DNA from 3 places in the Planococcus sp. VCh962 genome. Region 2 is predicted to be linked to each of the others. Evidence: riboswitches for the same ligand, from Rfam matches in the RefSeq annotation. Region 2 holds a riboswitch; each other region holds the start of a gene.

Region 1 (10,822 bases), on a different contig from region 2:
TCCATCTCCAATACATCTTCGCCGTCTAGAGTGATTGTTCCTGATGTTACTTCATATTTTGGATGCCCCATGATAGCAGAAGCCAAAGTTGACTTTCCTGTTCCGTTAGGACCCATGATGGCATGAATTTCACCTGTATTAATTGTTAAATTTACACCTTTTAAAATCTCTTTTCCTTCGATTTCAACGTGTAAATCTTTAATGACCAAAGTTGACATGTAAATACCTCCATAAAGTTGATGTTGAATGGCAAACCATTCTTAATTAGTATCATTCTAATCTTACCCGAAAACAACCATAGTAGCAAATCATTAAACCGGACAGTAAATTTAGAAATAAGCTTTTAAAAATACTGCATTTTCCTTCTGCCCTAAACATGATACACATTAAAAAATGAATATTTTTATTTTCAATGGAAAGCTTCTAAATGAGAATATATATCAATAAAAAAACCAGCGCCTTTTGGCACTGGATCTTTCCTTACTATATCAATGACGGTGTACCAGACGTTCTAAACGCGCAGCTACTTGCTGGCCTTGCTGATAATCCTGTTCTCTCCGCTGCTCTACTACTACAATTTTGTCCGTGTCGTTTTGGTATTCATCAATACCAAATCCGTGTACATCTCGAAATGCCTGCTCCATTTTCTCCGTATGCTCTATGCCATTTGAATCGATAGTGAACCATTCCTTTCGAATTTTAAAGTCAATACCATTATACCCTGATCTTTCTAGATAAAACGCCGACATCTTAATTTGTCAGAAAATAGCACTATTGTCATGTATACTGGCAAACAATATAAAAAGGCCCAGCATCTCTTTGCTGGGCCTCTAACTATTTATTTTGCTACTTCTGTGTAGATGCTCGAAGGATTAAGTTCTTGCGCTACCAGCAGTTCGTTGAGTTTTTCATCCGCTTCAGCAAATTTTGCATTTGCCGCTTCGAAATTCGCTTCTTTTGTAAGTTCATCTGCCTTCATACTATACGATTCTTTAATAGAACCTAGAGCCATCTCGATATCCTCTTTTTGATCAGCCAAAGTTTCAGGAATCGCGATTCCTTCTACCGCTGCTGCTGTTTTTTCAGCAGAAGCTTTCGCTGCATCTTTCATTGTTTGCAAGTCAGCGCCTTCTGGAAGAGTGCCTTCCGCCTGGTTTACTTCAAACGTATTCAAATCGGCATCTGTTTCATTGATCGTTTTAGAGACAGACATATAGAAACGCATAAATTCCTGTTTTGCATTGCCTGTTTCTTTAGCTGTTTCTTCGGTTCCTGTTTGTTCTTTAGGTGTTTCTTCCGTAGCAGCTTCTTCACTGCACGCCCCTAAGAAAAGAACCGCTGAAAATCCGAGCGTTAATAATTTCTTCATCCTATTTTCCCCCTTGAATATAAAATCCTTAGCTATAATAGCATAGCTTCTAGAAATCGTATACAGAAGGTGGAATTGCCAAAATTCATTGAATCCTTAAATTATTGCAACGCTTTTTTACCGTTTGCGAAACGATCAACAATCATGGATAAAGCCCCATCACCTGTTACGTTGGTAGCAGTGCCAAAGCTATCCTGAGCCAGATAAAGAGCGATCATCAACGCAACCATTGTGGAATCGAAGCCAAGCATGGCTTCCAACAGGCCGATTGCCGCCATTACAGCTCCACCCGGTACACCTGGAGCAGCAATCATCGTTACGCCCAACATGAAAATAAATGGCAAGAAGCTTGCAATTGTCGGCACATCACCAGTCAAAAGCATAACCCCGATTGCACAAGAAACGATGGTGATGGTGCTTCCTGAGAGATGAATCGTTGCGAACAACGGTACAGCAAAATCCACTACTTTTTCATTAGCACCTGTTTTACGTGCTTGCTGCACGGTCACCGGGATAGTTGCTGCTGACGATTGTGTGCCAAGCGCAGTAAAATATGCAGGCAGCATTGTCTTCAATAAACGAAGCGGATTTTTTTGATTTAACGTCCCCGCTGTAGTGTATTGAATCAATAACATGACCCAATGGAGAATAATAATCATAACGAAAACCACTGCAAAAAGTGTTAAAATTTTAGCGACCGCGCCGCCATACGCCATATTTGCGAAAATACCGAAAATGTGGAATGGCAATAACGGAATGATGACATATTTGATAGTTTTTTCAATAATCGCCTGGAATTCTTCAAAAAACGAAATCATTGTTTTGCTTCCAGTTGAAGCCATCCCGATTCCCAGTAGAAATGCCAGAATAAGTGCTGACATTACGCCGAATACAGGCGGCATTTCTAAAACGATAAATGATGTGGCTAAAGCATTTTCCGGATCATCGATCCCACTCATCGAACCGGCTTTCATAAAGTTCGGAAGTATGCTAGTTGCAGCGAAAAACGCCAGAATCCCTGCTACGATTGTAGATGCATAGGCAAAGAATGTAGCAAGGCCGAGCAATTTTCCTGATCCTTTACCAAGCTGGGCAATACCAGGAGCGATAAACCCGAGGATGATTAAAGGTACGATGAAATTAAGAAAATTACCAAAAAGCGATGTAAATGTGGCAAATATCCGAGCCATCCACTCTGGCGCAAATGATCCAACCAATACTCCTAAAGCGATAGCTACGATAATCCTCGGTAAAAGACCGAATTTAATCTTCATGATGTGTCCTCCCTAGATGAACAACTGTTTTTTTAATATTATATAAAACTATCACATTGGTCCAGTAATTAGAATAGATTCATTAATACGCGGAATTTTTTTATTATTTCGACAAAATAATAATTAATTATTTTGCTTGCGCCGACCGTGTTGGATATAATCAAGCGGTTTCTCCTCTGCAACAGATTCACTACTAAACTTAGCAAAGAAGCCCAAAATAAAAAACTGCAGCCCTTCTCGATCAGTTCGAGTCGGCCTGCAGTTTCATAATATGCTTTTTTACATTTAAGAAATTAGTCGACAGGTACTACTGACCCGCCCCACTCTTCTAAGATGAAGTCTTGGATTTCCTGTGATTTCAGGGTTTCGACTAATGCTTTGATATTTTCGCTGTCTTCATCGCCTTTATTAACTGCGATGATATTGACGTAAGGAGATTCTGAACTTTCAAGTGCAATGGAATCTTCCAACGGGTTCAAACCGGCATCGATTGCATAGTTCGAGTTGATCAACAACGCATCGCCTTCGCCAGCTTCATATAATTGAACCATCAATGCTGCTTCATAGTTCGCATCAAACTCAAGATTTTTAGGGTTTTCCACAATATCCTTCACTTCAGCAGCTGTTTTGTCTATGCCATCTGCCAGTTTGATCAAGCCTTGAGCTTCCAACATTGATAAAATACGGCCATGGTCGGCCACCGAGTTGCTCATTAGGATTGTTGCGCCTTCAGGAAGCTCTTCCAATGAAGCATATTTCTGAGAATAAACACCGATCGGTTCGATGTGGATTCCGCCTGCATTTTCAAAATCGTAGCCAAATTCTTTCTTTTGTGACTCCAAGTAAGGAACGTGCTGGAAATAGTTCGCATCGATTTCCCCTGCTTCTAAATCCTGGTTTGGCAAAATGTAATCTTGGTATGTTTCAATTTCCAATTCAATTCCTTGTTCTTCAAGCAGCGGCTGTGCCTGTTCCAAAATAATCGCGTGAGGTACGTTTGAAGCACCCACTTTTAATGTGCTTGACTCTTCTTCACTTGCTCCGCCGTTGCCGCTTCCGCAGCCAGCAAGTACAAGCGCTGTCAATAATGACCCAGTTAATAATTTTTTCATCTAACTAATCCCCTTTTTCTATATTTTTATAGTTGAGCTGCTAGCGTTTATCTGATTTAGTAGTCAATCGGTCACCAATAAATTGGATTGCGAAGACGATGATCAAAATCAAGATAGTCGCCATCAGCGTAACATCTTCCCGGCTTCTCTGGAAGCCATCAAGGAACGCGAGTGTTCCTAAGCCGCCGGCACCAATAATTCCGGCCATGGCAGTGTATCCAACCAATGCAATCGCTGTAACTGTAATACCCGAAATCAACGCCGGTTTGGATTCCGGCAACAGCACTTTGCGGATAATCGTCCATGTTGTCGCTCCCATTGAACGCGCAGCTTCGATGACCCCTTTGTCAATTTCCTTCAATGCAATCAATACCATACGCGCATAAAATGGAGCTGCTCCAATGATCAAAGCAGGCAAGGCTGCATTCGGCCCACGGATTGTGCCGATAAGAAATTTCGTAAAAGGAATTAGCAAAATAATTAAAATGATGAATGGAATGGAACGGAAAATGTTGACGAATGCCCCTGTCAGCCAATTGACAACACTGTTAGCCCATAATTGCTTTGGTGCCGTCAAAAATAGGACAATTCCCAAAACCAATCCGATGACAAATGTGAAAAATGTCGACATAGCAGTCATGTACAATGTTTCGAGCGTGGCTTCCCACATGCTGTCCCAGTCGACGTTCGGGAATAATGACTCAATCATTTGCCATCACCTCCGTCTGGACATTCTCTGCATTTAAGAAAGCGAGCGCTTCCGATATCTCTTGTTGTGAACCTTTCATTTGTAAAACCAATGTTCCGTAAGCTCCTCGCTGCGTGTGCGATATATTTCCTTGCACAATATTGATATCAACAGGGAACTTCCGGATTAGCTTAGTCAAAATAGGCTGTTCGGTTTGTTCACCGACAAAAATCAATTTTACTAGTTCGCCAGTTGGATAGAGTTCCCGCAGATGTTTGATCGTTTCGTTCGAATCTTCCGTATCGGTTACTTGAGCGACAAAACGCTTTGTAATTTGCTGTTTCGGTGCCTGGAAGACATTCAAGACATCCCCCAGTTCGACGACGCGTCCGCCTTCCATAACCGCCACACGATGGCAAATTTTACGGATAACATGCATTTCATGTGTAATAAGGACAATAGTAAGTCCTAAACGCTTATTGATATCGACCAATAGCTCTAAAATTGAATCCGTCGTCTGTGGATCGAGTGCTGAAGTTGCTTCATCACAAAGCAGCACTTCAGGTTCATTAGCCAGCGCCCGGGCAATGCCGACACGCTGTTTCTGACCACCCGACAGCTGGGACGGATAGGCATGTTCTCTTCCTGTAAGGCCTACCAGCTCTACTAATTCCTGGACGCGTGCATCGCGCTTGTTTTTTGGAACCCCTGCAATTTCAAGCGGAAATTCAATGTTTTCTTTTATGGTGCGTGACCACAAAAGGTTGAAATGCTGGAAAATCATACTGACTTTCTGGCGTGCCTTCCGCAGCTCTTTTCCTGTGCTTGCCGAGATATCTTGGCCATTAATCGTTACAGTTCCTGAACTAGGCTTTTCCAATCCATTCAACAAACGGATCAATGTACTTTTGCCTGCCCCACTATAGCCGATAATGCCAAAAATTTCACCGGATGAAATCGACAGGTCGACATGGTCGACAGCTGTTAAAGTGCCTTTTCCCGTGTCGAAAACCTTCGACAGTTCTTTTAATTCAATCATCCTTTTACAACTCCTAATCCAAAATAAAAACCCTTCTGCGCAGAACTGAGCAGAAGGGTGACCGTGAAAACACGAAAACCGCTCTCTCATCTCCCAGAACCTTCGTTCCGTGTGATTTGGCACCATTTCATTTTCATGACGGTTGCCGGGCTTCATAGGGCACTTCCCTCCACCACTCTAAATAAGAGTTACGATATGAAATTATTGTTCAGAGATTCAATTTACCATGCTCGACATTTTTCGTCAATACATATGTTGAATTAATCATCTTTGCCTTATTCCCAGCGGCTGAAGCGGTGTATCAAAGAGCCTTTCTTTTGTCCAACTTACAGAGACCTTAATTTCTCGTATATATAAGGGACCGACTGGAAGGCGTATATCTTTTCCTTCAGCTGGCCATTTTCTGTAATGAGCAGGCACGGCACACTTTCTACCTTGTATAATTCGGCAATTTCTTGAACATAATTCAAATTTGCTTTGCCCATCGGCATACCTGGAAGGAGCTCTTTTACGACATCCATCATTTTAGAAGCAACTTGGCATGTTCCGCACATCGGTGTATATAAATAATAAGCGGCAATTGACTTTGTATTTTTTTCTTTCAGCCATTCTTTATGTGTCCATTCTTTCATCTATTTCATCCCTCGGTTAATAACTTATTGACTTGAATATTTGCTGAAATCAGCACATCCAGTAAAATCCGGATCGGTGTCGCTGCAACTTCCTTGTAACTGCGGTTGATATAAAAATGCCGGGCTTCAGGAAATTCGCGTTTGACCAGTTTTCGCAACTGTTCACCTGATTTGTCCGCATCTACCAATATGATGATATCTAAGCCTTCATAAGGCAGCAATATCTCTTCAAGCCTCGATGCACTAACTGTACCATTTGTGCAAAGAATCGTCACGGGTTCTGCAATAAGCGGCGCTATTCGGGTTTTATCACTGAGCCCTTCAACAACGATTACTTTATCCATAAGTCAACACCTCGCTGATATATGATGAAAGATAAGGGGGAACGGCTGCTTTCCACTGATTCAGCCGGTAACTTCAGATTTTATAAACTCACCCGGCTAGCAAAAAAAGCGCCAAGTAATAGGCGCTTTTAAAATATTACTCGTTGATCATTTCCTGATATTGTTCAGCTGTCATCAAATCACTGATTTCAGCTTCTTCTGGAGATTCGATTACCACCATCCAAGCATTTTCGTAAGGAGATTCGTTTACGAATTCCGGACTGTCTTCAAGCTCAGCATTGACTTCAATCACGCGTCCGCTAATAGGCGCATAAAGTTCTGAAACAGTTTTAACTGATTCAACGCTGCCAAAAGGCTCATTTCTTTTCAGTTCATCTCCAACTTGCGGCAATTCTACGAAAACGATATCGCCAAGTTCAGCTTGTGCAAAATGCGTAATACCAATACGGGCTGTGCCGCCTTCAACTTTAACCCATTCATGCTCTTTAGAATAACGAAGTTCTTGTGGTGTGCTCATCGAAAACCCTCCAAATTATGTAGTGTACTCAATTTCAGTTTGACATAATACCCATAGAATTACAAGATTTCACTGTTATCACTTCCAAGTATTTTCAAACTCTTCCTCTTTAAAGCCCAGTGTTACTTTTTTCCCGTCCCAAGCTAACGGACGTTTGACAAGCATTCCATCTGATGACAGCAGTGCTAGCTGCTGATCTTCAGGCATTTCCTTCAATTTATCTTTTAGTCCCAGTTCCCGGTACTTCATGCCGCTTGTATTAAAAAACTTCTTTAATTCAAGTCCGCTTTTTTCATAAATTTCGCGAAGTTCAATGGGGGATGGCGGTTTTTCAGCAATATTAACTTCATTATATTCGATCTCATTTTGATCGAGCCATTTTTTTGCTTTTCGGCAAGTTGTGCATTTCGGATATGCATAATATGTAATCATTTAAAAACCTCCTTTTAACCAAGCTTACCAAAATTAGTACCCTTGGTCGATGTAAAAAACGCAGCCCGAAGACTGCGTTTTTGAAGAAGGCATCAAACTACATATTTCTCTGCTTCCACTAATTTAACAGCTGCTTCTCGTTTTTTAGCTATCACGTTATATGGGGTAGAACGCGTCAGTTTCCGCAGTGCCGAAAGCATCATGCGCTGATTGTCGCCTTCCACAGCTGCAAGCAAAGTTTCTTTTGCATCTTTTTCAATCTTATCGAAGGCTTCCTGGCAGTAAATCTGCGTATACAGCAATTTTTGCTGCGCTTTTTCTTCGCCGGATGCTGCAATCGCTTTTTCTGTGCGGAGCACTGCGGATTCCATCGCAAAGACGTTGCTGACGATATCAGCGATGTTTACAAGCACTTCCTGTTCTTGTTCAATCTTTGCACCATAAGTCTGTGCCGCCAGTCCAGCTGCAAGCAAAGCAATTTTCTTGGAGTTTCTCACCAAGTATTTTTCCTGTGCCAACGCTTCTGTTCCAATTTCTTCCGGCATCATCATGAGCAATTCCTCTTGCAATTGCTGGGCATGCTGCAATAACGGAAGTTCACCTTTCATTGCTTTGCGCAGCAAGGTGCCAGGAACCAGCAAACGGTTGATTTCATTTGTTCCTTCAAAAATCCGGTTGATGCGGGAATCCCGGTAAGCGCGCTCAATCTCGTACTCCTGCATGAATCCGTATCCGCCATGCAGCTGAACGCCTTCGTCAACAATATAATCCAGTGTTTCGGTGCCAAAGAATTTATTCATCGAACATTCCACTGCAAATTCTGCAATCGAATCTGCCACCAATTTCCCGTTGGCATGCTCTTCTTCTGTAAAGCCGCTCATGCGGTCTTCAAAAAGGCCGACTGTGCGGTAGACCGAACTTTCAAGAGCATACAATTGAGAAGCCATTGTACCCAATTTTTCACGGGTTAAGTTGAATGAGGAAATTGGCGTTTTAAACTGTTGCCGTTGATTCGTGTAAGGAATCGTAATTTCCAGTGCACGTTTTGAACCTCCGATTGTGCCTACTCCCAATTTGTAGCGGCCGATGTTCAAGATATTAAAAGCAATAATATGGCCGCGCCCTGCTTCACCCAATAAGTTTTCGACAGGTACTTGAGCATCCTGCAAGACTAATGTACGAGTAGAAGATGACTTGATCCCCATTTTCTTTTCTTCCGGTCCAACAGAAACTCCATCATATGCTCGTTCCACGATAAATGCCGAGAATTTCTCGCCGTCTATTTTTGCATAAACGATGAATACATCAGCGAAGCCAGCGTTTGTAATCCATTGTTTTTCGCCGTTTAAGACATAATGAGTGCCTGCTTCATTTAACTTAGCTACAGTTTTGGCTCCCAAAGCATCTGACCCTGAGCTTGGCTCTGTAAGGGCATAGGCAGCGATCAATTCGCCTGTCGCTAGACGCGGCAAGTATTTTTGTTTTTGTTCTTCATTTCCAAAAAGAACGATCGGCAATGATCCAATGCCCACATGGGCTCCGTGAGTAATCGAGAACCCTCCCGCCTTTGACATCTTTTCCGCAATCAAAGCGGAAGCGATTTTATCAAGGCCAAGGCCACCGTACTGCTCCGGTACATCAGCACCGAGTAGCCCGATTTCTCCAGCTGTTTTCAATAAACGCACCGAATGCTCAAATTCGTGGTTTTCTAATTTTTCAACCACAGGCAATACTTCCGTATTCACAAAATCCTCCGTCGTTTTAGCGATCATTTTTTGTTCTTCGGTAAAGTCCTCCGGTGTGAATACGCGGGATAAATCTGCGTCTTCGATTAAGAAACTGCCGCCTTTGATTAACGTCTTAGATTCTGCCATTTTTTATTCCTCCTGGTTTATGGTTAGGTTATATTGAAATGCATAAATTTTTTAATCGATATTCCGCAAAACAGCTTCGCTTGCCGCGGGCGTGACATTAGCCGAAGCCTGCGAGGCTAAGTCTTTACGACGAGCTTGCGCAGGCGCGTCCACGGGCTAGGCGAAGCAAGAAGACAGGCGTTCTTTGCCTGGCTACTTGCGAAAGCCATGCCCAAAGCGGCCTAAGCGGCCTAAGCGGTATACAAAAAGCCATTTCTTCAATTCGACTTACTCAATAATTTACAGCATTTCAAACACGCCTGCTGCGCCCATGCCACCGCCGATGCACATGGTCACCACGCCGAATTGTTTTCCTTGGCGCTTTAATTCACTCATCATCTTCAGCGTCAGAATAGATCCTGTTGCTCCAAGCGGATGGCCTAAAGCGATGGCCCCGCCGTTTAAGTTCACTTTATCGATATCCAGGTTGAGGTGGCGGATAACGCCCAATGATTGGGAAGCAAAGGCTTCATTTAATTCCCACACGTCGATATCTTCAACTGTAAGGCCTGCCAGTTTCAATGCTTTTGGAATGGCAACAATCGGTCCGATGCCCATTACTTCCGGCGGTACGCCGCCAGTTGCAAATGAACGGAATTTGGCAAGCGGCTTTAATCCGAGTGATTCGGCTTTTTCACGGTCCATTACCAAGACCGCTCCTGCGCCGTCTGATGTTTGTGAAGAGTTTCCGGCAGTTACTGTTCCACGGGCTGAGAATGCAGCACGAAGCTTGTTCAAGGTTTGAATGCTCGTGCCGTGGCGGACACCTTCATCCATTTCAAACATGAATGTTTTTTCCTGGTATTTATTGTTGTCATCGACAAAACGCTTGGTGACTTCGACCGGCACGATTTCTTCATCGAATTTCCCTGCCGCAATCGCTGCAGCTGCTTTTTCATGTGACCGGACCGCAAACGCATCCTGGTCTTCCCGGCTAACGCCGTATTGAGTGGCGACCTGTTCTGCAGTGTGGCCCATACTCATATAGTACTGAGGAGCAGTTTCTGCCAGCTTTGAATTTGGCCGGATGACATTGCCCATCATTGGCACCATGCTCATCGATTCAACGCCGCCTGCAATGATGGCTTCTGCGCTGCCAACCATGATCCGTTCAGCCGCATAAGCGATCGACTGCAGACCTGACGAACAGAATCGGTTGACTGTCACTGCTGATACCGTATCCGGCAATCCTGCCAATGCTCCTATATTGCGTGCGATGTTCATGCCTTGTTCAGCTTCCGGCATGGCACATCCCATGATCAAATCATCTATTGGGCCATCATATCCGCCTGCCCGGTTTAATGCTTCCCGGACTACCAATGCGCCGAAATCATCCGGGCGCACAGTAGCAAGTGAGCCTTTTTTCGCTTTGCCGACCGGGGTTCTGGCCCCAGCGACGATTACTGCTTCGCGCATGTGTTTCTCCTCCTTCAATATCTATCGATTAGTTGCGGAGCGGCTTGCCTTTGACCAGCATATGCTGCATCCGCTGCTGTGTTTTC
Region 2 (10,822 bases):
CCTTCCATTTGCGCGGGAATATCCTGATACATATCGCCTCCCACTGCCACATTCAAAATCTGTGCTCCCCGGCAAATCCCTAAAATCGGTTTGCCAAGTTCCAGCACTTTCTGGATCAGCGCCAGTTCAAAAGCGTCCCTTGAAGGAATAACGGTTCCCAGATTCGGATGGGGCTCTTCCCCGAAAAGAGTTGGATCGACATCATAGCCACCAGCTGCAAACAATCCATCAATGCGCTCAGCTATCCGGTCTATATCTGTTTCTTCTCTCAAATGCGGAAGCATGATCGGCAACCCGCCCGCCTGCAGGATCGCTTCAGTATCCGCCAGTTGAATATGGTATTTTTCTTTGCCTAACTCTCTTGATGAAGTAACGCCGATGATCGGTTTCATATGTAATTCCCCCCAATTTATTGTCTGAATATCTTAAACATACAGAATTAACAAGGAAATTGCTAGAGAGGCTGAATGAAAAATTTGTAGCTGTTATTATTCCGCAAAACAGCTTTATTTGCCGCAGACAAGTTTTTGCGACGAAGCACTCGCTGCTGCATCTAAAAAATCCTTCTTCAGTCCAACTCCTATAAATGGTTCCGCAAGGCTATTCTGTTTTTCTCCAAATCAGTAAAAGCCCCGAAAAGAAACTTACTTTTCGAGGCCTGTATCAGTTATTCTCCATCATATGCCGCAATTGCTGCAGCGATTGCATCTTCAATCGGCGTAACGATTGTTAAATCGTTGTTGATGACAATCGAAAAGATCAACTTTTCTCCTTCTTTCGTCGTTGCATATCCCGACAACGACGAAACTGCTGTCAGGCTTCCCGTTTTAGCTGTGACATTCCCTGTCGCATCCCCTGTTTTCATCCGGTTGCGAAGTGTTCCTCCAACCATCCGATCCGCTGCACCGGCTACCGGAAGTGAAGTTAAAAAAGTATCATACCAATCTTTTGGCTGGGCCGCATAAAGCAATTGGGATATCTCATTGGCTGGAACCAAATTCACATGGGACATGCCTGAAGCGTCGCGCAATTGAATGGTGTTGGTGTTTACTCCCAAATCGGCCGCTACTTCTTCAACTATTTTAAGTCCGGCATCCCAGCTGCCTTCACCGGCTACCACCTGTCCCATCTCTTTCGCTAAAATTTCGGCATGCCCATTATTGCTTAACTTCATAAATGGAATGAAAAGATCACGCAACGGCATGGATTTCCGCTCAGCGAGCATTGTGGTGCCTTCTGGAGTTTCTCCCATCTCTAGACCGTGGTTGCCGGTCAACTGAATGCCCTGAGCCAACAATGCATTTTCAAACAAATCAAGCGCATAACCGGCAGGCTCTGATACTGCGATCCACTCGCGTGTACGCGATCCTCCAAGCGGCATTTCCCCTTCAATCACAATATCGTTCGTCCCATGGTCACGTGTGATGGAAACGGTCTTCTTTTGTCCCGCTGGCACGGTTGTTGTTTTATTGATGATGTTTACATAATCCGTATGCGGTGTGAGCGTCACTTTTGTTTCGCTTCCTTCTGCATCTCCGGAATTGACTTCCACAATGACTGACCCAGCGTCATAGTCTTCATTTGGTGAAGCAGTGAGTGCAGATACTTGTGCACCGTAATAGTAGATCTCATCTTTCCAAGTGATGTCTTCTGACAAACGCTCGCCGTCATACCACGTATCATCGCCGATTAAACCACCTTTCACTTTCTGGATGCCTTGGCTTTTCAATTCAGCAGCTAACTGCTCAAAATCTTCCTGCAGCAAAGTCGGATCTCCTTTGCCTTTCAAATACAAGTTGCCATGCAGGACCTTCCCTTTAAGCTTTCCGTCTGTATGTATTTCTGTAGTGAACTGATAATCTTCCCCAAGCGTTTCAAGTGCAGCCATGCTGCTGAACAATTTCGTATTCGATGCCGGTTTCAGGCGGACATCACCGAAGTGGTCGTAAATTACTTCCCCAGAATCAGCTTTTCGAATACTGACACCAGTAGTCGCTCCATCCAGCCGCCCATCCTGCAATATGTTATTAATTTCACTTACCAGCCCGGCATAATCTTCATCCGCTCCCGCCGACTGCTTGGTATTGCTCCATTGAATTGGTGAAAAAACCAATATCGCCGCCAAAAATAACAGAACTCCCCATTTCCAACACTGCTTCTTTTCCACTATCCCATCTCCTCCAATTGTGTAATAACAGAAGCGTATCACATCAAAAGAAAGAATATTCCGATTTTTATACAAATGAATCAATGAACATAGAATTTTTATCTTTAATAGTAATATTATCCATTTGATATCAATAAAATTGCTGTTTCAATCAATTAAAAAGAGTGGAAAGCATAGTAGCTATCCACTCTTTTTAATTTATATTTCCTGCTCTACATCTGGTATGGAGGAACGTCTGCCAATAATTTCAGTAAAGTAATCGAGCTGTTTTTTGATGCGCTGCTCTACTTCTTTATCGATAATCGGATTCTGCGGATTGGATTTGTCTATTTGGCTGTCCACCAGATAAACGCCTTTTAGATTTTGGGCTTTTAAAGTAGCGAGTAAAGGCTTCAACGTATATTCAAGCGCCAGTAGATGGGCGGAACTTCCTCCAGTCATCAGCGGAAGCACTGGCGTATCCTGCAGAACATCCTGCGGCAAAAGGTCGATCAGCGTCTTAAGGACCCCGGAATAGGCAGCTTTATAAACAGGGGAGCCGACAATGACACCTTTTGCTCCATGGATCAATGTACTGATTTCAGCTATTGCCGGGCTCTTGTAATTCCCTAAAAACAAATCATTTTGCGGCACGTCTCTTATGGACAAATGGGTTACAGAAAAACCGCGTTCTGTTATTAATCCTCCTAAATACTTCAATACCAAATCTGATCTGGAATCTTCTGAAGGGCTTCCTGATAAAACAACAATATCACTCATTGTAATCTTCCTTTCTTTTGCCGAAATATGCACTGTGCAACTGCAGGAAACAAAAAGCCTTCTTTTCTCATATTAAGAGAAAAGAAGGCTGATGTAATCCGTCCTGTTCTTATCTCCCAAGAATAAATTCCTGCTGGATTTAGCACCTTCCTGACAAATGTCAGAGGTTGCTGAAGCGTCAATGGGCCAGTCCCTCGGCTTCTCTGGATAAGGTTATTTAATTAATGTTTATCATAATACTCGGAATTATTTTTGTCAACAAAAGGATTTGCTTTCCGAAATTTTGAATAAACCAGAAAAACAGCGCCAAGCACCAAAGCAGCTCCAATAGTTAGATAAAGCTGATGGCTACTGTATAAACTCTGAAATGCCTCATAATTGCCGTTGACATACACGCCCAAACAGAGCATGGTTAAACACCATGGATAAATGCCTAAAAATGTAAGCAATAAATATTTGCCGATGCCTATACGGCTCATTCCGGCTACATACGAAATGTAGTTTCCAATGCCGAACGGCCGGGACAATGCAATGCTCCAGATGCCATAACGCCCGAACAAATGACCAGCGCGCTGCAGGCCCTTATGGAATTTCTTTTGCAGCATCGTGTGCATGGTTTTGCCAAGATAATATGGTATCAGACTAGCTCCGCTGTAAGTCACCGCTAAAGCAGCGGAAAGAAGAGCTGCGGCTGCCATACTCGGATTCAGCAATCCTCCGTAAGCAATAACCATTGCCACTCCAGGAAAAGGAAGAGATGCCCCTTCAAAAAACATGGCCGCAAACAAACCGGCCATCCCTATACTCTCAAGAAACACCAACAGCTGTTCTGCCATGTTTTCCACTCTCCTTGTCAGCTGCTGATCAGCATTTGTTCGATTGTTTCCACTATCTCACTAGATCCTGTCAGTATGAGCGACTTTTTGTATGCCTGGACCGCTGAATTGTAATTGCGGGTCAGTTTTTCGTCTTCCAACGTGCTTGCGATAAAATCCAATAGACTGCTGTTGCCCGGTAAAGTGAAAACGAGATTTTTCCTGGTTAAATAATTTAGATTGATTTCTTCCTGTCCTGGAAGAGGAGCAGATAAAAAGATCGGCAATTCTTTTGTCAGTGCTTCACTGATTGTTACTCCGCCGGGTTTGGTTATCAATGCATCCGCTTCATCATAAAGCCGGTTCATTTCTTCTTTTGAAGAAATATAGGAAAGCGGTGTTATTGCCGGATTGTTCAGCGCTGCGATTTGTTCACGAAGCCGCTTATTGGTTCCGCAAAGAACTAATATCTTCCACTTGCTGCTATCGAGCTCACCTTTAAACTGATCGACAATTGTAGAAAGCCCGGTGCTTCCCCCCGAAACTAAAACCGTCACTGCTTTCTTCTTTTCCTTGCTGTAACGCGCCTGAAAATTTTCGCTGACAGGAATGCCGGTGACAAATATACGCTCTGCGGGAATTTGATAATCATTTTGCAGTTTATCTTTCATCATCTCGGTCGCCGCGAAATGGAACTCAATATGGCTTCTGCCCCAAATATTGTTTATAAAAAAGTCAGTATAAATATTAAGGCAAGGTACTGGACATCTTCCCTGTTCTTTTAGTTTATTGATAAAGAAAGAAGGAAACCCGTGTGTACAAACAATTAAATCCGGCTTTTCTGCCGCGATGATTGCTTCAACTTTCTTCATAAATAGCCAGTCAAAATATGTCGCAGAATGTTTTTCCTTCGATTGTAAGGCAAATTTCCGGTAGACCCAGCCATAAGAATGAGGTGACTTGCGAATCCAATGCAAATAAGCTTTAACGGTTGTTGTTTCGGCTTTCGCGTTCCATTCACTCAGTAAATCCAATTTTTTGCATTCGATGTCGCTTGAATGGCTGGATATATATTCACAGACTGCATCGGCAACCTGGTGATGGCCTGAAGGCATGCTGTTGAGAAGCGAAAAAACCAATATTTTCTTCATTCAAAACACCTCCGCTAATTGTACTTCTTTTTTTGAAGACATCGGGTTGGACATAAAAAACGGAAAATTTTTCATCGCTCCACTGTAGACGAATTCCAGCTCTTCAGCACCGTATATATCTCCAGGCATCGTCAGGCAGGCCGGTTTTGAAGAAACATGGACACCGCCGCTTTGCAGCACCTCCGCCACAAATTGAGAACAGAAGAAAGCTTTTTCTCTTTCAAAAGCCGTCTTCAGCGCAACTCCAAACAAGCCGGCCAAATTGTATTTATACTGTTCATGACGGCATTCCATCTGCCGGACGAATGCTTGCATCGCAGAAAATCCATCTGCCGTCACCCCGCATTTGAAAACTGCACATTGTGCCCGCTGAAACAGGCAGCTCTGCAAGTCCTCTTTCACGAAACCGCCGCTGAATGCATTATCGGCATTTTTCCTTCCAAAACTATATACTTCGTTCAGCTCCTGATTAAAGGACAATGATACATGGCTGTAGGTGTGCCGGGTATAAGTTTTGATTATTTTAGACAGCGGAGTTTTTGTATCGGTAAATACAATATAGACCTCCATTATTCCAACTCCTTATCAGCCGCTATTAGCAGCCCTGCATTTTTACTTGTCTCTATTTTAGCTTCAGGAGAAATACGCGACATCGGGCGCAGGACTTTTTATTCATAAGACTTGAGGTGTAGAGCTTTCTAGGCGATTTTATTAATAAAGAGAAGGGATTTAGCAGTGGGAAATGGCAGTTGGGCATATTTGAGCCGAAGTTGGGCATATTACTTTGCTAGTTGGGCATAAAGCAGACAGAGTTGGGCATAATCGGCTTGAAATAGAGCATAAAATGAAAAAAAGAGAGGCATGTTCTGCCTCTCTTCATACACCCGCTTTAATTTTCAGCCTTCCCACTGGATATCCGTCGAATGGACAAGCCGTTCCCCGACAAAAATCCGGCATTGCACTTTAAGAAGGAGTAAACCGATCGAGACTTTGATGTCTTCAGTCTCACCTTCATCATTTTTCACTTTTCCGAACAGCCGTGAACTCCAACGAAAACCCAGTTGTTCATCCTGCAGAACGCCATCCACAAAAAGCTTTTCACTTGATAAGGTTTTCTCTACCTGAATAGTGTGCGATCCGTACTTCAACTTCCAGACATGCCTCATCCCATCGCCTCCTGCTCATTCCTGTTAAGGCCAGTATAGCAGAAAATGAGTTTTGCAAAGGTCTGTATGACTTGAATTCTGCAATACTGAAAATACCTTGCAAGAACGCTCATCCTACTGAAATAAGCCCTTCTGTATGCGTATTTTGAAACGCTATTTCCCGGGCAATAATCTTGATCAACAGTACCCTTCAGGAAGTGGCTGTCTTTAAGCGCGCCATTACTTCTACCCGCGTTGGCATTCCTCCTTGTGCGCCAAATTTTTCAACAGACAAGGAAGCTGCCGCATTAGCAAAGCGCACCGCTTCTTCGAATGGCATGCCTTCAGCCAGCGCCACACCAAGTGCGCCGTTAAATGTATCTCCAGCACCTGTTGTATCAACAGCTTCAGTTGTGAATCCTTCAACTATAACGTGACGGGAGCCATTGAAATAACGTGCCCCTTTATGGCCAATAGTGACGATGAGCCGATTTGGATACCGTTCGAGCGCTTTCTCCCAATCTTTACCGAATATTTCTTCTGCTTCTGTTTCATTCGGGGTTAAATAAGTTGCGTAAGGCAGGAAATTATCTGTAAACCCAGTCGCGGGAGCCGGATTCAAAATGGTTGAAACCCCATGCTGATGACAGATTTCCAATGTGCGCTGAACAACTGAAATCTTCATCTCCAATTGCATGATCACTATGCTGCTTTGGGATAATTGCGGTTCAAAAGCATCCATTTCTTCCGCTTTCAGGCTATGATTCGCTCCCGGAACGACAATGATCCGGTTGTCGCCTTCAGACAATAGAATATTGGCAATCCCGCTTGTCCCTTGCACTCGTTTTATTGCGTCTGTATGCACCGATTCCGCTTTCAAACCAGCAAGCAACTCATCACCGAAAGCATCAGTGCCAACCGCCCCAATCATATGTACTTTACTGCCTAGCCGAGCAGCTGCAACCGCCTGATTAGCGCCTTTGCCTCCAGGTACTGTCGTGTACAAATCACCTAAAGCGGTTTCTCCTTGCTTTGGAAAACGGCTCGTGCGCACGACAAGATCCATGTTGATGCTTCCCACTACTGTAATCATCCTTCCACGCTCCTTGCAATTCTCTGTACTTTAAATATTGCTGGCACTTATAAAAATTCCTGTCTGTCATCTTTAGTACAATCATAACTCCTTTTCCCAGAAAGTGTAACTAGTTGAACAAATATTTACTATGAATCGCAATGTGTGCTATTTTAATCTTTCCAATCAAAAAAAACAGACTTTCATTTGAAAGTCTGTCCAATATGCGATTCAAATATTGTTATCAAGCATTTACTTCTTCGGTTTTCAATACACGTTTGCCTTCAGTTTCTGCCACGTAAACCGCACATGCAGCATCACCCGAAATATTAATTGCTGTTCGGCTCATATCCAGCAAGCGGTCAATTCCAATGACCAAGCCGATTCCTTCCACCGGAAGGCCGACACTGCTAAGCACCATAGCCAGCATGATGAGCCCCACTCCCGGAACTCCCGCTGTACCAATACTCGCCAGCACAGCCGTCAGCACGACCGTCGCCAATTCTCCCATTGTTAGATCAACGCCATATGCCTGTGCAATGAACATCGTTGCAACACCTTGCATAATAGCCGTACCGTCCATATTAATTGTTGCACCCAACGGTTGGACAAATGAGCTGATCGGTTTTGGCACCCCTAACTCTTTTTGCGCTACTTCCATTGAGACAGGAAGCGTAGCGGTACTACTTGATGTACTGAACGCCACAGTCATAGCCGGAGCGAACTTCTTGAAAAACCAAATCGGATTTTTCTTAGCTAAAAATGCTATTGTGCCACCGTACGTGAAAGCGGCATGAATTAATAGCGCAGCAAGAATAACAATCATATAAGACCCCATTGCTTTCATTGCAGAAAAACCTTGGGATCCAACAGCAGTAGCAATCAAGCCAAATGTTCCATATGGTGCAAACTTCATCACAATACCAACCAGATACATCATAATTTCATTACCTTGCTCGACCAGGCTGACAATACCTTTGGTCTTAGAACCAAGAGCAGTCAAAGCCAAACCAATAAATACCGCAAACAAAATAATTTGAAGCATATTGCCTTCTACTAATGCCGCTAATGGATTTTCTGGAATAATATCCATCAGCGTCTCACCAATCGATGGCGCTTCTTCAGCTTCAAAAGAAGCATTTGCCAAATCAAAATCGCCGGCTAGCCCCGGTTGGATAACTGCTGCCAGCGACAAGCCGATGACAATGGCGATTGCTGTCGTCACCAAGAAATAGGAAACCGTTTTCAAACCAATTCTTCCTAATTTCGAAGGGTCACCGAGTCCAGCTGTTCCCAAAATAATGGAAAAAAGCACAAGTGGCACGACAAGCATTTTAATTAAACCTAAGAATATTTGGCCAAGAGGTACAAATAAATATGTATTTAAATTTTCGAAAGCTCCAGGCGCGAATAGATTGATAAGCAAGCCTACAATAGCACCCAGAACAAGTCCAGTTATTACTTTTACAGTCAAACTTTTTTTCTTCATGCATCTCTTCCTTTTTTTTCAGACTTAAGCAATAGTTTAACTGATGAACTGAAAGATTTACAAGTGTTAGATTATTCATTTCTGCCTAATAATTGATATGCTACGATAACTTCAAGTGACCTGGAAGACCTTAAAGTTATTTGAACCCAGCAGTACTATGGTAACATAAGCATATTTCCTCAGCACTGGAAAAACAAAAACAGCAGCTGCTTATTTGCGAAGAGCCGCTGTTTTGACTGTATTAAGGCATCAGCAAAATCTTTCCGATACTTTTTCTACTTTCAATATGGGCATGCGCTTTTGAAGCCTCGGCTAATTGAAAGCGTTTCGAGATGACCATCTCCAGTTTTTTCTCAAGCATGTATTCCGTTATTTTTTCTGCCGCTTCCTGCAGAAATTCAGGGCGCTGTTTGCGGTAAGTCCCTGTACTGTATCCAATGACTGCTCGGCAGCTAGAATGCAAATCAGCAGTTGTGATATTGCCCGGCACTGATCCTGTATTGCCATGGCCAAAAGAAATGATTCTGCCGAACGGAGCCAAGCATTTCATGCTTTTCTCAAAATTTTCTCCAGCAACGGTATCCAGAATGACATCTACCCCTTTACCGCCTGTCAATTTTTTCACTTCTTCCACAAAATCCCCTGACACGTAGTTGATTGCATGGTCAGCCCCGAAACTTTTGGCGATATCTTTTTTTTCATCACTGCCTACCGTTCCGATAATCATTCCCGCACCTAAGATTTTGGCTAATTGAATCGCTGTCGAGCCGATGCCGCCAGCTGCCGCATGAATCAGAATGGCCTCTCCCGGAGCGAGCCTCGCCATTTTCTGAATGACATTGTATGCTGTAATTCCTACTGTCAATGATGCCGCAGCCGTTTCGATATCCACTTTATCCGGAACTGCATAAGTCAAAGCTTCATCCGCTGCCACATATTCGGCATAAGATCCTTCCTTCGGAAATGCCATCACGCGCTGTCCAGGCTTAAACTTTGTCACTTCACTGCCCACTTCAAGTATTTCTCCTGCACAGTCGAGCCCTGGAATAAACGCGGCTCCCGGAGCAATTCCATGATACTGCCCTTGGCGTGCCTTAATGTCTGCAAAATTTACGCTGATGGCCTGCACTTGTATCAGCACCTGATTCGGGGCAATTTTCGGTTCTTCCACTTCTTGAAACTGCATAACTTCAGGTGCTCCCAATTCCTTCACGACGATTGCTTTCATCCACTTCCCCCCTAAAGTTTTCAAGTTAAGATTTTAAGTAAATAATCCGCGTAAATCTGTTCAATTTCTTCTTTGCTGAATTCCCCTTCCGGTGAATACCAGACTTGAATCCAATTGGCTGCGCCTAAAATAATCATTCTGGCCATTTTTTTCTCGTTTACTGAAAACTCTCCTTTTTGAATTCCTTGCTGAATCATTTGATCAAAAAGACTCGCATATGCATCTCTTTTTTTTACAATGGGAGGGATATATTCTGCTGAGAAAATCTGCTCCGGCTTTACAGTCAGATTGAATATTTCTTTTTCTTGTATGGCGATATCCAGATGAACTTTTATGGCGGCCTTCATTTTTTCTCCGGAGGAAATGTCTTTTCCATAAATACTTTCCAATTGATTAAAAGCATTGGACAAGATTAAATCGTGGCATTGAAACAGCAATTCTTCTTTATTCTTAAAATAATAATAAAGCGATCCCTTTGTCATCAGCAGTTCAGCTGCAATATCTTCCATTGTCGTGTTATGGAACCCTTTCCTTGAGATGACTAAACTGGCCGAACGAAGTATATCTTCCCTTTTCTTAGTCGCTTTTTTTTCTCTCAGATTCATCGCAGCACCTCATACTTCTTAATTTTCTCATTGCCTGTTTTCTTATGCTTTTTCCCTAATATAAATTACCGAAACAATTTTGAATGTCCAATTAAACAAAGCGAAAAAAAGCCCTTCATCGTGAAATGAAGGGCTTTTTATTTCTCTTATTCACCTAAATCAACGTTATGGTAAACCTGTTGCACATCTTCCAAGTCTTCGATGGCATCAATCATTTTCTCGAATTGTACTTGTGCATCTTCCGGCAGCTCCAGCTCGTTCTGTGCAAGCATCGTTAATTCAGCCACGCTGAATTCAGTAATGCCGGCATTCTTGAACGCTTCCTGTACGACATGGAATTGGTCGGGTTCAGCGTAAACAATCACTGAATCTTCTTCTTCAATAATGTCCC
Region 3 (10,822 bases), on a different contig from region 2:
ATCAATTTCACAGCAGCTAATTTGGACATATCGGAAATGCCGGCTAATGCCAGCGACACTCTTGTTTCTTCGATAAAGTTTTCCAGTACTTGTTCGACGCCCGCCTGCCCAGCAGCAGCCAGTCCATAAATATAAGGCCGTCCGAGCAGCACGGCATCTGCACCAAGCGCCAATGCTTTTACAAGATCCGTCCCTCTTCGGATGCCACTGTCCAACAAGAGTGGGATTCTTCCATTAACCGCTTCGGCAATCAGCGGCAAAGCATCGAGTGATGCCGACACACCGTCCAACTGGCGGCCGCCGTGATTAGAGACGATGATGCCATCAATCCCTGCTTCTACAGCCAAAATCGCATCATCCGGATGGAGGATGCCTTTCAGCAAGACAGGCAACTTGGTCGCTTGTTTGATTTCTTCGATTTTCTTCCAATCAAATGATGGATGATGAATATTCTCCAAAATGCCTTGGATAATTCCTGCCTCACTTGCATCAGCCAAAGAGTCCATGAATACTGGGTCATTGACGTAATTCGCTTTTCCTACACCCGCACGCAGCGGGGAAAAGCTGTTTCGCAAATCTTCTTCCCGCCATCCGAGCATGACCGTGTCTACGGTCACTACAATGGCTTCATATCCGGCTTGTTCAGCACGTTTCAGCATACTGTATGAAATGGCTTCGTTATTCGACCAATACAGCTGGAACCATCTCGGGTTAGCACCTGCCGCTTCCGCAATATCTTCCAATGAATAACTGGAAACGGTACTGGCGATAAAAGGCACATTCCATTTTGCAGCTGCACGGACAGAAGCCAAATCTCCGTCTTCGTGGGCAAGTCTTTGCATGCCGATCGGAGCCAGCAGAAAAGGATGTTCGTACTTATGCCCGAATAAAGTGATGGACGTATCAATAGCAGAAACGTCATTCAGCATGCGAGGCAGGATGGCCCATTTTGAAAACGCGGAGCGGTTGCGCCGCAGCGTTTCTTCTGCTCCAGCACCTGAACGGATATGCCCGAACTCATGTGCTTTCATTTTCTGTCTTGCGCTTTGTTCCCACTCTTCATGCGTCAGCGGAGAATCGTTTTGAGAGACGATGCTTTTTAAAAACGCATCTCCTTCTAATCTGCTGTTCATCCTTTTCGCTCCTTTATCAAGTGAAATTCGGTTGTCTTTTCTCTAGGAAAGCTTGAATGCCTTCTTTATAATCATCAGATTCGAAAGAATCCAAAATTAGCGAAGCTATTTGTTCATCTTCCGATTGTGCCCCGTCAATGATGGCTTGAATCACTTTTTTATTGCCATGCATCGCCGTTGATGACACAGCAGCCAGCTCCTGTGCAAAACTCCATGCAGCTTCGTTAGCCGCATCTCCTTCGTGCAGCTGCTGCACGATTCCGAGTTCCTTCGCTTCTTCCGCTTTGATCAATTTTCCGGTATACAACAACTCTTTGGTTTTAACCGGACCGATAACATTCAACAGGCGTTTCGTGCTCCGCAGGTTATAGATGATGCCGAGACGCGCAGCTGTGATGCCGAATTTGCTGTCGGTTGACGCAATGCGGAAATCGCAGGACATCGCCAATTCCAATCCGCCGCCGATGGCCAGTTTGCGGATCAGTGCAATGGTCGGCTTCGGGAAACGGTATAGCTGCTCGATCGCTGCTAATGCATGGTCGTTATAGTTTTTCGCTTTTTGCTGAGACAAGCGATTGTCCATGAATTCCTTGATATCCGCCCCTGCTGAAAAAGCTCTGTTATCGACGCCTTTAAGAATCAGAACCTTGATAGAAGAATCTTCAGCTGCTTCAGCCAGCAAGGAAGGCAATAGCTTGAACATATCCAGCGAAAATGCATTGCGCTGGTCTGCGCGGTTGATCACGAGTGTCGCGATCGCCCCGTCTTTCTCCAAATACAAATCGTTTTGCATTGAAATAAACTCCTCTTTTTAATCTTTTTTTAAGCGTGCCGAGAAATAATTCCCGAGACTTTGAACGCCTTGCACCAGAATGATTAAGATGAAGACAGTGGCATACATGACATCGACTTCATAGCGCAGATGGCCGTAACGGTAAGCCAAGTCGCCCAAGCCGCCTGCTCCCACAAGCCCCGCCATCGCCGTCGCGCCAATCAGTCCGACTGTAGCAATCGTCAAGCCAAGGACAATCGACGGGCGTGCTTCGCGCAATAATACATTCCAGATAATATGCCTTGTTTTGATGCCCATGGCTTCATAAGCTTCCCGGACCCCGCTGTCCACTTCCAATAGAGAAGACTCCATTAAGCGGGCTATGTATGGTGCTGTATAGATGACGAGTGGCACGATGACGCCTTGGACGCCAATCGTTGTACCGACAATCAGTTTGGTAAATGGCAAGATGAAAAACAGCAAAATAATGAATGGCACTGAGCGGATAATATTGACGACCAGATTCAGGATTTGATAAACCCATTTGTTTTCCCAAGCTTGCCCGCGGCGCGTCAATACCAGCAAAATCCCTAACGGTATCCCAAGCACAGCGGAGATTGCCAATGAAATCAACACCATCTGTGCTGTTTCGACAACTGCGGCTCCGATCACCGGCAGCCATTGTTCAACGAACGTATTATATCTTTCCATATTGATCATCCCATTCCTCAATCACTACGCCTTTGTCTTTCAAAAATTCCAAAGAGCGGCCAACTTCTTCTGTTGCTCCTGCAATATGTACATCGAGGTTTCCAATAACCCCATTTTTCAATTCCATGATATTCGCCGTTAAAATATTCGGCTTTACGTCAAATTCTTTTGCCATAGCCGCCAGTACCGGATCTCCCGTAGCTTCTCCGCGGAACGTCAAGCGCAGCACCGATCCACTTTTCTTCAAGTTGCCGACGAATTCCTTCGACAATTTGCGCTGTGAAATGGTATTCAGGAAACTCCGTGTCGTTTTATGCTGCGGTTTTGAAAACAGTTCAATTACCGGGCCGCCTTCCACGATTTCCCCGCCGTCCATCACATAGACGTGGTCACATATCTTTTGGATGACATGCATTTCGTGGGTGATCAGCAAAATGGTGATGCCGAATTCTGCATTGATCTTCAGCAGCAAATCCAGAATCGATTCAGTGGTTTCAGGATCGAGCGCACTGGTCGCTTCATCGCTGAGCAAAACATCCGGCTCTTGTGCAAGAGCGCGGGCAATGGCGACACGCTGTTTCTGTCCGCCTGACAACTGGGCCGGATAGGCATTTTTCTTTTCCGTCAAACCGACAATGTCCAAATACTTTTCCACTCGCTTTGGAATTTCCACAGCTTCCACCCCGATCAGCTTCAAGGGAATGGCGATGTTCTCTTCGACTGTAGCTGTCCGCAGCAAATTAAAGCCTTGGAAAATCATGCCGATGTTTTTGCGTTCTTCCAATAGTTCGCTTTTCGAAAGCTCCGTAAACTCCCGGTCATTCAGCCGGACTTTTCCGGTGGTCGGAGCCTCCAGTAAATTCACACAGCGGATCAACGTACTTTTCCCGGCTCCGCTATAGCCGATGACACCATGGATTTCCCCTTTTTTCACATGCAGCGATACATCATTCACTGCCCGGATCATCCCTTTTTTCGATTTAAATTCTTTTGAAACGTTCTCTAGTTGAATCATGCTCGTTACACTTCCTTCTAAATAGGAAAGGCCCGTGGCATAAATGCCACGCGGCTCTCCGAATTTTACCAGATTGGCAATACAGACCCATCAAATTCTTCTTCGATAAAGGCTTTGACCTTATCAGACTGATAAGCCGCGTTCAGCTTTTCAAGAACCGCATCGTCTTTATTCTCTTCTCTTACCACAATGTGATTGACGTATGGAGAGTCGCTAGATTCCAGCAAAATTGAATCTTCCAGCGTGTTTAATCCGGCTTCAATCGCCCAGTTTGTATTGATGGCCGCTGCATCCAGTTCACTTAACTGCTTCGGAATCTGTGCTGCTTCCAATTCGATGAATTCAAGTTCCAGCGGATTTTCTTCTACATCAAAAACCGATGCCGTTTCTTCCGTTCCTTCTTTCAGCGTGATGATTCCCGCTTCTTCCAGGATGAACAGGGCACGGGCGCCGTTCGTCGGATCATTCGGCAAGCCGAAAGTGGAGCCTTTTGGCAACTTCTCAATAGAGTCATATTCGTTTGAATAAACCCCCATCGGATTTAGAATCGTTGTAGCGCCGGCTACCAAATTTGTTCCGTGGTCAGCATTGAAAGCTTCCAAGAATGGTTTATGCTGATAGCTATTCACATCCAAATCGCCTTCGGACAGTGCTGTGTTCGGCAATACATAATCCGTAAAGACTTTCAGTTCAATTTCCAGGCCATCTTCTTTCGCCACTTCCGATACCACTTCCATGATTTGCTCATGGGGACCTGAAGTAACGCCAACCACTAATTTTTCCTCACTCAATTCAGTTGATTCGGCATTGCCGCTGCATCCTGCCAATAAACCTGCTGATAAAGTTAACGCTGTAAAGATTCCAAGTTTTTCCATTTTAATATCCCCCAATAGTTTTTTAAGCCCGAAATACGAAAAAGCCTCTCTTTCCATAAAGAAAGAGAGGCACAAATTTATCGTAAAATTCATCCTCTCTTATCTTTCAGAACCTTTCAGTTCTGCTGGATGTAGCACCTTTCCATGTGATTAACATAGATGGTTGCCGAGCTTCATAGGGCCAGTCCCTCCGCTACTCTTGATAAGAGATTTAGTTGCTTATTCAATTGCGAAACCTTATTGATTAATTTAGCCTATCAATATGCCAAAGTCAATGTTTTCTTAATATTATTTTTTTACTAATTATATACCGAAATGAAAATTCATTTTCAATTCAGCTTATTCCTTTCATGAACGGCAACAATCCGTTAAGCCGTAAAACACTATTTAGCGCTGCAATCGGGTCCAAACATTCACAATTCTTTACACTCTCTTTGCATTCTCTTATCAATCTTTTGAGATACTGTTCTTAGCAAGCAAAAGAAAAAAAGCTATCCCAAAAGCCAATAAAACAGCTTCCAGGATACCTTTTTCATTCATCAGTTATTCAGTTTCTTCGATTGGTTCGTCGATTGGTTCTTCGATTGGTTCTTCGATCGGTTCTACAACTGGTACTTCAACTGGTTTTACAGTTGGCTTGTTCAAGTAATTGTAATCAGCTGGATCAATCGGCGTGAATCCTTCAGGCGTATAGAATCTCAGCAAGTCGCCATTGACTACCCGGTCTGACAACTGCAATTCGTAATTTCCGTACTGTTGGAGTTTTTGCGCTTGTTCCAACTGATCTTCTTCGATTGGCAAACCGGTTTCTGGGTCATAGAAGGTGTCACCGATTGAATAGATCTCCGGGCTGGCATAATCGCCATTTCTGAAAGTGACCAGTTCTTCATGCTCCTCGGACAACAGATCTGTACCAAATTGGATATAATCCTGTGTTTCCACTCCAAGCAAATGCATCACAGTCGGCAGAAGGTCGATTTGGCCGCCATACGTATGGTTGATGCCGCCTTCCATGCCTGGCACGTGGATGAACAGCGGAACCCGCTGCAGCTTGGTGTTTTCAACCGGTGTGATTTCTTTAGAAAGCACTTGTTCCATCGCTTTATTGTGATTGTCAGAAATTCCGTAATGGTCGCCGTACATCACAATCATGGTGTTATCCGCTAAACCGGATTGTTCCAGATCTGCAAAGAACTGCTGAAGCGCTTCGTCTGCGTAGCGCGCCGTCTGGAAATAATTATCGACGCTTGCATCGCCAGTGGTGCCTTTTTCAATCGTCGTCAACTCCTGATCGATTTTATAAGGGAAATGATGCGACACTGTGATGAATTTCGAATAAAAAGGTTCCGGCAAGGTCTTTAAAAGTTCCGCTGACTGGTCAAAGAACGGCTTATCCATTACGCCATATTCAGCCATATCCGCTTCTGTCAGGCCGGTATAAGACTCAATATCAAAGAAATGGTCATAGCCGAAAGATTTATAGATTTCAGAGCGGTTCCAGAACGTTCCATTGTTGCCGTGGAATACCGCTGAAGTGTAGCCCTTGTCCTTTAAAATGGCCGGAGCTGACTGGTACGTATTATCACCTTTGGTAATAAAGGCCGAACCTTTCGACAATCCGAATAGCGAGTTTTCCAGCAGGAATTCCGCATCCGCTGTTTTGCCTTGAGCGGTTTGATGGAAGAAATTATCGAAATACAGGGTATTTTTATCTTTGATCATCGAGTTTAAAAACGGAGTCACTTCTTCCCCGTTCAATTTGTAATCCATCAGAAATGTCTGCATCGATTCCAGATGCAAGTAAACGACATTCATTCCTTCAGCTGCACCGAAATATGCTTCATTCGGAGTCGCATGATTGGATTTCGTGTAGTTCAACACTTCTGTAACTTCATCGCTGTCCGCCAGCACTCGTTGTGAAGAGGATTTCAGCGTTTCAACTGTGTCATAAAGAGCGTAATTGTACATGCCCAAATACTTCACGATATAAGCCCGGTCAAAGCCGCGGGTCAGTAATTGCGGACGGTCTCCTTCGGCCAAGCCCAGATTGAAGAACGAAATGGCCAACGCGAACGTGATGACCGGAATAACCGCTTTTTTCCGAATGTTCCGGGACTCTTTTTCGACTCTTTTCGAGAACACCAGATATGCCAGTAAAATGACATCTACAAAGAAAAGAATATCGGTCGGCTGTATCAACGTAGCAATGCTGCCACCTAAATCCCCGAAATTCTGCGTCTGGAACAAAGTCGGCAATGTGATGAAATCACTGAAGAACCGATAGTAGACCACATTCGCATACAAAAAGAAAGACATCAGGAAGTAAATCACTAGAAGCGATATGTACTTTCGTGTTCCTTTAAATAACAGCGACAGGCTTAAAAGCAATAGCGCGGATCCGAGGGGGTTGATAAACAGCAGGAACTCTTGGAGGAATCCATCGACATCCAATTTAAATTGTGTTTTTTGGGACAAGTAGGTCTTTAGCCAAAGCATAACTACAGCTAAGAGAAAAAGAGGCACATACTTGTTGAAATTTTTGTTTTTCGTAGTTTTAATTTTTTCCATATTGCACCTTCTTATAATTAAACTTCACGGGAACTGTTTGGACATTGAACTAAAAAAGCCTGAAGATAGATGACTCCAAGCGAGAGTTTCTTACAAAGAATGACAAACTCTATTTTACTAAAATATCACTAAAAATGACAGTTTAAAGTTTTTCGCCGTCACTGCTATTGATTTAAAAGTGTTAAAGCCTCTACTTCTAGGAACGATTCTTCCGATTTAAAGTTCCCAGCGAATAGCCACTTCTTTTCACTTTTTCCTTGCAACTATCTGGTGCTCTTCTTAAATTTCGCTTTGCGCAATGGAACAATCACTTGTCTTGTTTTATTCACAGCAATCCCTAAAGCTTCTTGGAATTTTAAGCTTTGATAATAAATTGGCCTTGCACAGTGATGTCCCCATCTAAAATTATAAAATGAAAGAATGGCCCCTTTGATAACAAGGAGCCATCCTGTTAACATCCAAATTCTACCCTTCATTTCAAAGCGCTCGTTGTTTCCAATCTTCCAGTATCATTTTTTCTTTCTCCGGATCCAGGCCAGCTTTGCGGTCTGTTACCGTCCGGGTGGCTTCCCAGGCGAGCGTGTCGCGGACCGTTTCACTTACAGGCCGGAACGTCAGCCCCGCTTTCAAGGCTTTTCGAATATCCACCGCGAGGAACCCACCCATCTTTTCACGGTCCGGTATCCATAGCGGCATGTCCGACCATCCTTCGACGCCGTGCCCCAATAGAAAGTTCTCATCTACCCAGATCAGCTCCGCATCACTTTCGGCATCCGCCTTGCACACTTCCAGGAACTTCTTCATCGTCAACTTCTTTTCTGGCCCCGTTGCATTGAAAGTTCCAGTCGTCTGTGCTTCCACCAAATTGACAATCCATTCGGCCAGATCGCGGGCATCGATGAACTGGACTTCTTTGTCTCTCCGCCCAGGCGCCAGCACTTCCCCGCCTTTTGCGATACGATTTACCCAGTAGTTAAAGCGGTCCGTGAAGTCATACGGCCCGACAATCAGCCCCGGCCGAATAGTTAAGCTGCGTCCCGGAAATGCCCGCTCTACTTCCTGCTCGCATAAAAACTTCAACTCGCCGTAATGTTGGCTGATCGCTTGTCCGGCATCCATTTTCTTGAGGTCTTCCAATTTTCCGGGCGGCAACTGTCCGACCGCATGGTTTTCATCTATCCCCGGCTCTTCTAACTCTGTATAAACCGAGGCACTCGAGATAAAAGTGTAATGCCCTACTGCGCCACTAAGCAGCTCTGCAGACTCCCGGACAGTCCACGGAACATAACCGCAAGTATCAATCACTGCATCCCATGTGCGCCCTTCCAATGCCTTTAAATCGCCGTTCCGGTCCCCAATTAGCTTCTCAACTTCCGGGAACAATTCCGGATTCGCTTTCCCTCGATTGAACAGCGTCACTTCATGCCCTCTCCTAAGCGCAGTTTCAGTCAGAAAACGCCCTAAAAAACGAGTGCCTCCGAGAATCAAGATTTCCATGTCCATTCCCCTTTCTTTTCTCAAAAGGTTTATTAAAGATTGAATCACGAGCATGCCTTCTGCAGCTATCAGCTTATATTATTCTACCGTGGGAGTGAACATTCCTTTTTTTCCAAAGAAGCAACATTTTTAGATATACTTAAACCATTACCAATATGTACAAAACCGAAGGAGGAAATCGCCATGACAAAGACAAACGAATTATCACCAGACCAGCGCGAAGAATTAATGAATGTTTTGAAAGACCGTTTCGAGAATAACATCACTCGCCATGAATGGCTGGAATGGGCTAACATCCAAGCTAAGCTGGAAGCAAACCCGGAAAAACTGTGGTCGCTTTATGAAATGGAACGAACAGGTGGAGAACCGGATGTCGTGGATTACGACAAAGCGAAGGATGAATATATTTTCTTTGATTGTTCAGCGGAAAGCCCTAATGGCCGAAGAAGCGTTTGCTATGACCCGGAAGCACTGGAAGCGCGCAAGAAAAACAAACCTGAAAACAGCGCCATCGGCATGGCAACGGACATGGGAATCGAGCTGTTGTCAGAAGAACAATACCGCGCACTCCAGAAACTGGGGAATTTCGATATGAAAACCTCAAGTTGGGTACAAACCCCCGAACAGGTCAGAGAACGCGGCGGCGCCCTTTTCTGCGATCTTCGCTACGGGCAAGTCTTTTTGTATCATAACGGCGCAGACTCCTATTATGCTGCCCGAGGATTCCGCGGCGCTTTGAGAGTTTAATTCAAAATACAAAAAAAGCCGCATCCAATAAGGATGCGGCTTTTTCCTATAATATAGAAGACTCGCTTGTTTGCGAAGTTTGTATCATTATATCTTTCTGTTTCGCATACGACTCTTTTTCAGGGACAATCGCCAAGGCAATCGCGGCAATCAATCCTGGAATCGCGAAAGCGATAAAATTCATCTGGATCGGCAAACTGATTGATAACAGGAAGCCGCCGAGAACCGGTCCGAGCATGCCCCCGATGCGGCCGATGCTGGATGCCGTTCCCAGAGCAGTCGAGCGGATATAAGCTGGGTAGTATTGCGAGACATATGCCTGGACAATATTTTGTGAGCCGATTGTTGCTGCTCCTGCAATTGCCACCAAGATATAAATCACGATAATATTGCCGCCGAAACCAAGCAAAGTCAGGACGACTGCGCCTGATGCGTACATCGGCACAAGCAATTTTTTAGCGCCGTATTTATCGCAAAGACGCGCAATAATCAAAGTTCCGATAATGGCGCCGCTTTGCAATGCGATAAGGAAGCCAAGACTTGAATTCAATGCATAGCCTGCATCCATCATCAATTTAGGCAGCCATGTATTTAATCCATACACCATCAATAAACAAGAGAAGAAAGCAATCCAGAACATGACCGTACTCAAGCCGCGCTTGTCTTTGAACAAGCCGACAAGCGGTACTTTCGTGTCCGCTTTTTCCAGTTCCAGCACTTCATCATTTTCATTGAACTCCGACTCCGGGCTCACTTTTTTCAGGATCCGGAAAAGCTCTTTTTTATTGCCGGTACGGATCAAATGGCTGGCAGTCTCCGGCAATTGCTTGTACATCAACGGCAATGCCAGAAGCGGCAACCCGGCAATCCAGAAAATCGATTCCCAGCCGAATTGCGGCATCAAGTAAATACCGAGGAGAGGCGCTAAAATTCCTCCCACGGAATAGCCACACAAGACGATGGAAACCATCATGCTTTTCATCTTTTTAGGCGAGTAGTCCGTCAGCAAAGCAATGATGTTCGGCATGATGCCGCCCAGCCCTAGCCCTGCCAAAAAGCGGTAAGTTGAGAACTCTGTTGGTGAACTTGCGAAACCGCATAGCACTGTAAACAAACTGAAAAGGATAACCGTCAGCAGCACCACTTTTTTGCGGCCCACACGGTCCGCCAATGTTCCAAAGAAAATTGCACCGAACATCATGCCGAACAATCCATAACTGCCCATTGCGCCGGCTTCCACTGAAGTCAGGTTCCAGTTCTCGATCAATACCGGTACCACAGTACCGTAAACCACCAGATCGTAGCCATCAAAAGCGATGATCAGGAAACTCCATAAAAGCAAGGTCCAATGGAACCCGTTGAATTTGCTGTTGTCGATCACTTCATTCGTATTAATTTTAGCCAAGAATATTCCTCCCTAATATAACAGTTCTCTGCAGGGCTTCCGTTTACTGGACGCCCTTGCTCTCTTCTGGACAACGCAACTTCCGGTTGCAGCAATCAT

The links. Region 2 has a riboswitch for S-adenosylmethionine ahead of ssuE (NADPH-dependent FMN reductase). Riboswitches for the same ligand answer to the same signal wherever they lie in the genome.
Region 1: it holds a riboswitch for S-adenosylmethionine, as region 2 does, so the genes downstream of both, AC3AQ9_RS16225 (methionine ABC transporter ATP-binding protein) here and ssuE (NADPH-dependent FMN reductase) in region 2, are expected to answer to the same signal.
Region 3: it holds a riboswitch for S-adenosylmethionine, as region 2 does, so the genes downstream of both, AC3AQ9_RS15420 (MetQ/NlpA family ABC transporter substrate-binding protein) here and ssuE (NADPH-dependent FMN reductase) in region 2, are expected to answer to the same signal.

The regions. Positions count from the first base shown of each region.
Region 1 is NZ_JBYLHS010000007.1:50,171-60,992, forward strand. Features, by position in the region: gene sufC (Fe-S cluster assembly ATPase SufC) at 1-224, opposite strand, end outside; gene AC3AQ9_RS16200 (YuzK family famiily protein) at 489-644, opposite strand; gene AC3AQ9_RS16205 (hypothetical protein) at 839-1,369, opposite strand; gene AC3AQ9_RS16210 (dicarboxylate/amino acid:cation symporter) at 1,471-2,643, opposite strand; gene AC3AQ9_RS16215 (MetQ/NlpA family ABC transporter substrate-binding protein) at 2,937-3,755, opposite strand; gene AC3AQ9_RS16220 (methionine ABC transporter permease) at 3,796-4,464, opposite strand; gene AC3AQ9_RS16225 (methionine ABC transporter ATP-binding protein) at 4,457-5,482, opposite strand; SAM riboswitch class I at 5,566-5,670, opposite strand; gene AC3AQ9_RS16230 (thioredoxin family protein) at 5,809-6,114, opposite strand; gene AC3AQ9_RS16235 (hypothetical protein) at 6,120-6,458, opposite strand; gene gcvH (glycine cleavage system protein GcvH) at 6,595-6,975, opposite strand; gene AC3AQ9_RS16245 (arsenate reductase family protein) at 7,054-7,407, opposite strand; gene AC3AQ9_RS16250 (acyl-CoA dehydrogenase FadE) at 7,500-9,281, opposite strand; gene AC3AQ9_RS16255 (acetyl-CoA C-acetyltransferase) at 9,561-10,736, opposite strand; gene AC3AQ9_RS16260 (3-hydroxyacyl-CoA dehydrogenase NAD-binding domain-containing protein) at 10,765-10,822, opposite strand, start outside.
Region 2 is NZ_JBYLHS010000002.1:435,574-446,395, forward strand. Features, by position in the region: gene AC3AQ9_RS09495 (gamma-glutamyl-gamma-aminobutyrate hydrolase family protein) at 1-392, opposite strand, end outside; gene dacB (D-alanyl-D-alanine carboxypeptidase/D-alanyl-D-alanine endopeptidase) at 668-2,167, opposite strand; gene ssuE (NADPH-dependent FMN reductase) at 2,366-2,926, opposite strand; SAM riboswitch class I at 3,033-3,140, opposite strand; gene AC3AQ9_RS09510 (DedA family protein) at 3,148-3,762, opposite strand; gene AC3AQ9_RS09515 (MGDG synthase family glycosyltransferase) at 3,780-4,892, opposite strand; gene AC3AQ9_RS09520 (hypothetical protein) at 4,893-5,462, opposite strand; gene AC3AQ9_RS09525 (hypothetical protein) at 5,789-6,058, opposite strand; gene rbsK (ribokinase) at 6,249-7,130, opposite strand; gene AC3AQ9_RS09535 (dicarboxylate/amino acid:cation symporter) at 7,354-8,598, opposite strand; gene AC3AQ9_RS09540 (quinone oxidoreductase family protein) at 8,840-9,826, opposite strand; gene AC3AQ9_RS09545 (TetR/AcrR family transcriptional regulator) at 9,847-10,431, opposite strand; gene AC3AQ9_RS09550 (YebC/PmpR family DNA-binding transcriptional regulator) at 10,578-10,822, opposite strand, start outside.
Region 3 is NZ_JBYLHS010000006.1:101,027-111,848, reverse strand. Features, by position in the region: gene AC3AQ9_RS15440 (alpha-hydroxy acid oxidase) at 1-1,133, opposite strand, end outside; gene AC3AQ9_RS15435 (enoyl-CoA hydratase/isomerase family protein) at 1,150-1,926, opposite strand; gene AC3AQ9_RS15430 (methionine ABC transporter permease) at 1,945-2,616, opposite strand; gene AC3AQ9_RS15425 (methionine ABC transporter ATP-binding protein) at 2,603-3,631, opposite strand; gene AC3AQ9_RS15420 (MetQ/NlpA family ABC transporter substrate-binding protein) at 3,697-4,506, opposite strand; SAM riboswitch class I at 4,603-4,715, opposite strand; gene ltaS (lipoteichoic acid synthase) at 5,050-7,074, opposite strand; gene AC3AQ9_RS15410 (NAD-dependent epimerase/dehydratase family protein) at 7,552-8,571, opposite strand; gene AC3AQ9_RS15405 (DUF4256 domain-containing protein) at 8,755-9,318, shown strand; gene AC3AQ9_RS15400 (MFS transporter) at 9,365-10,723, opposite strand.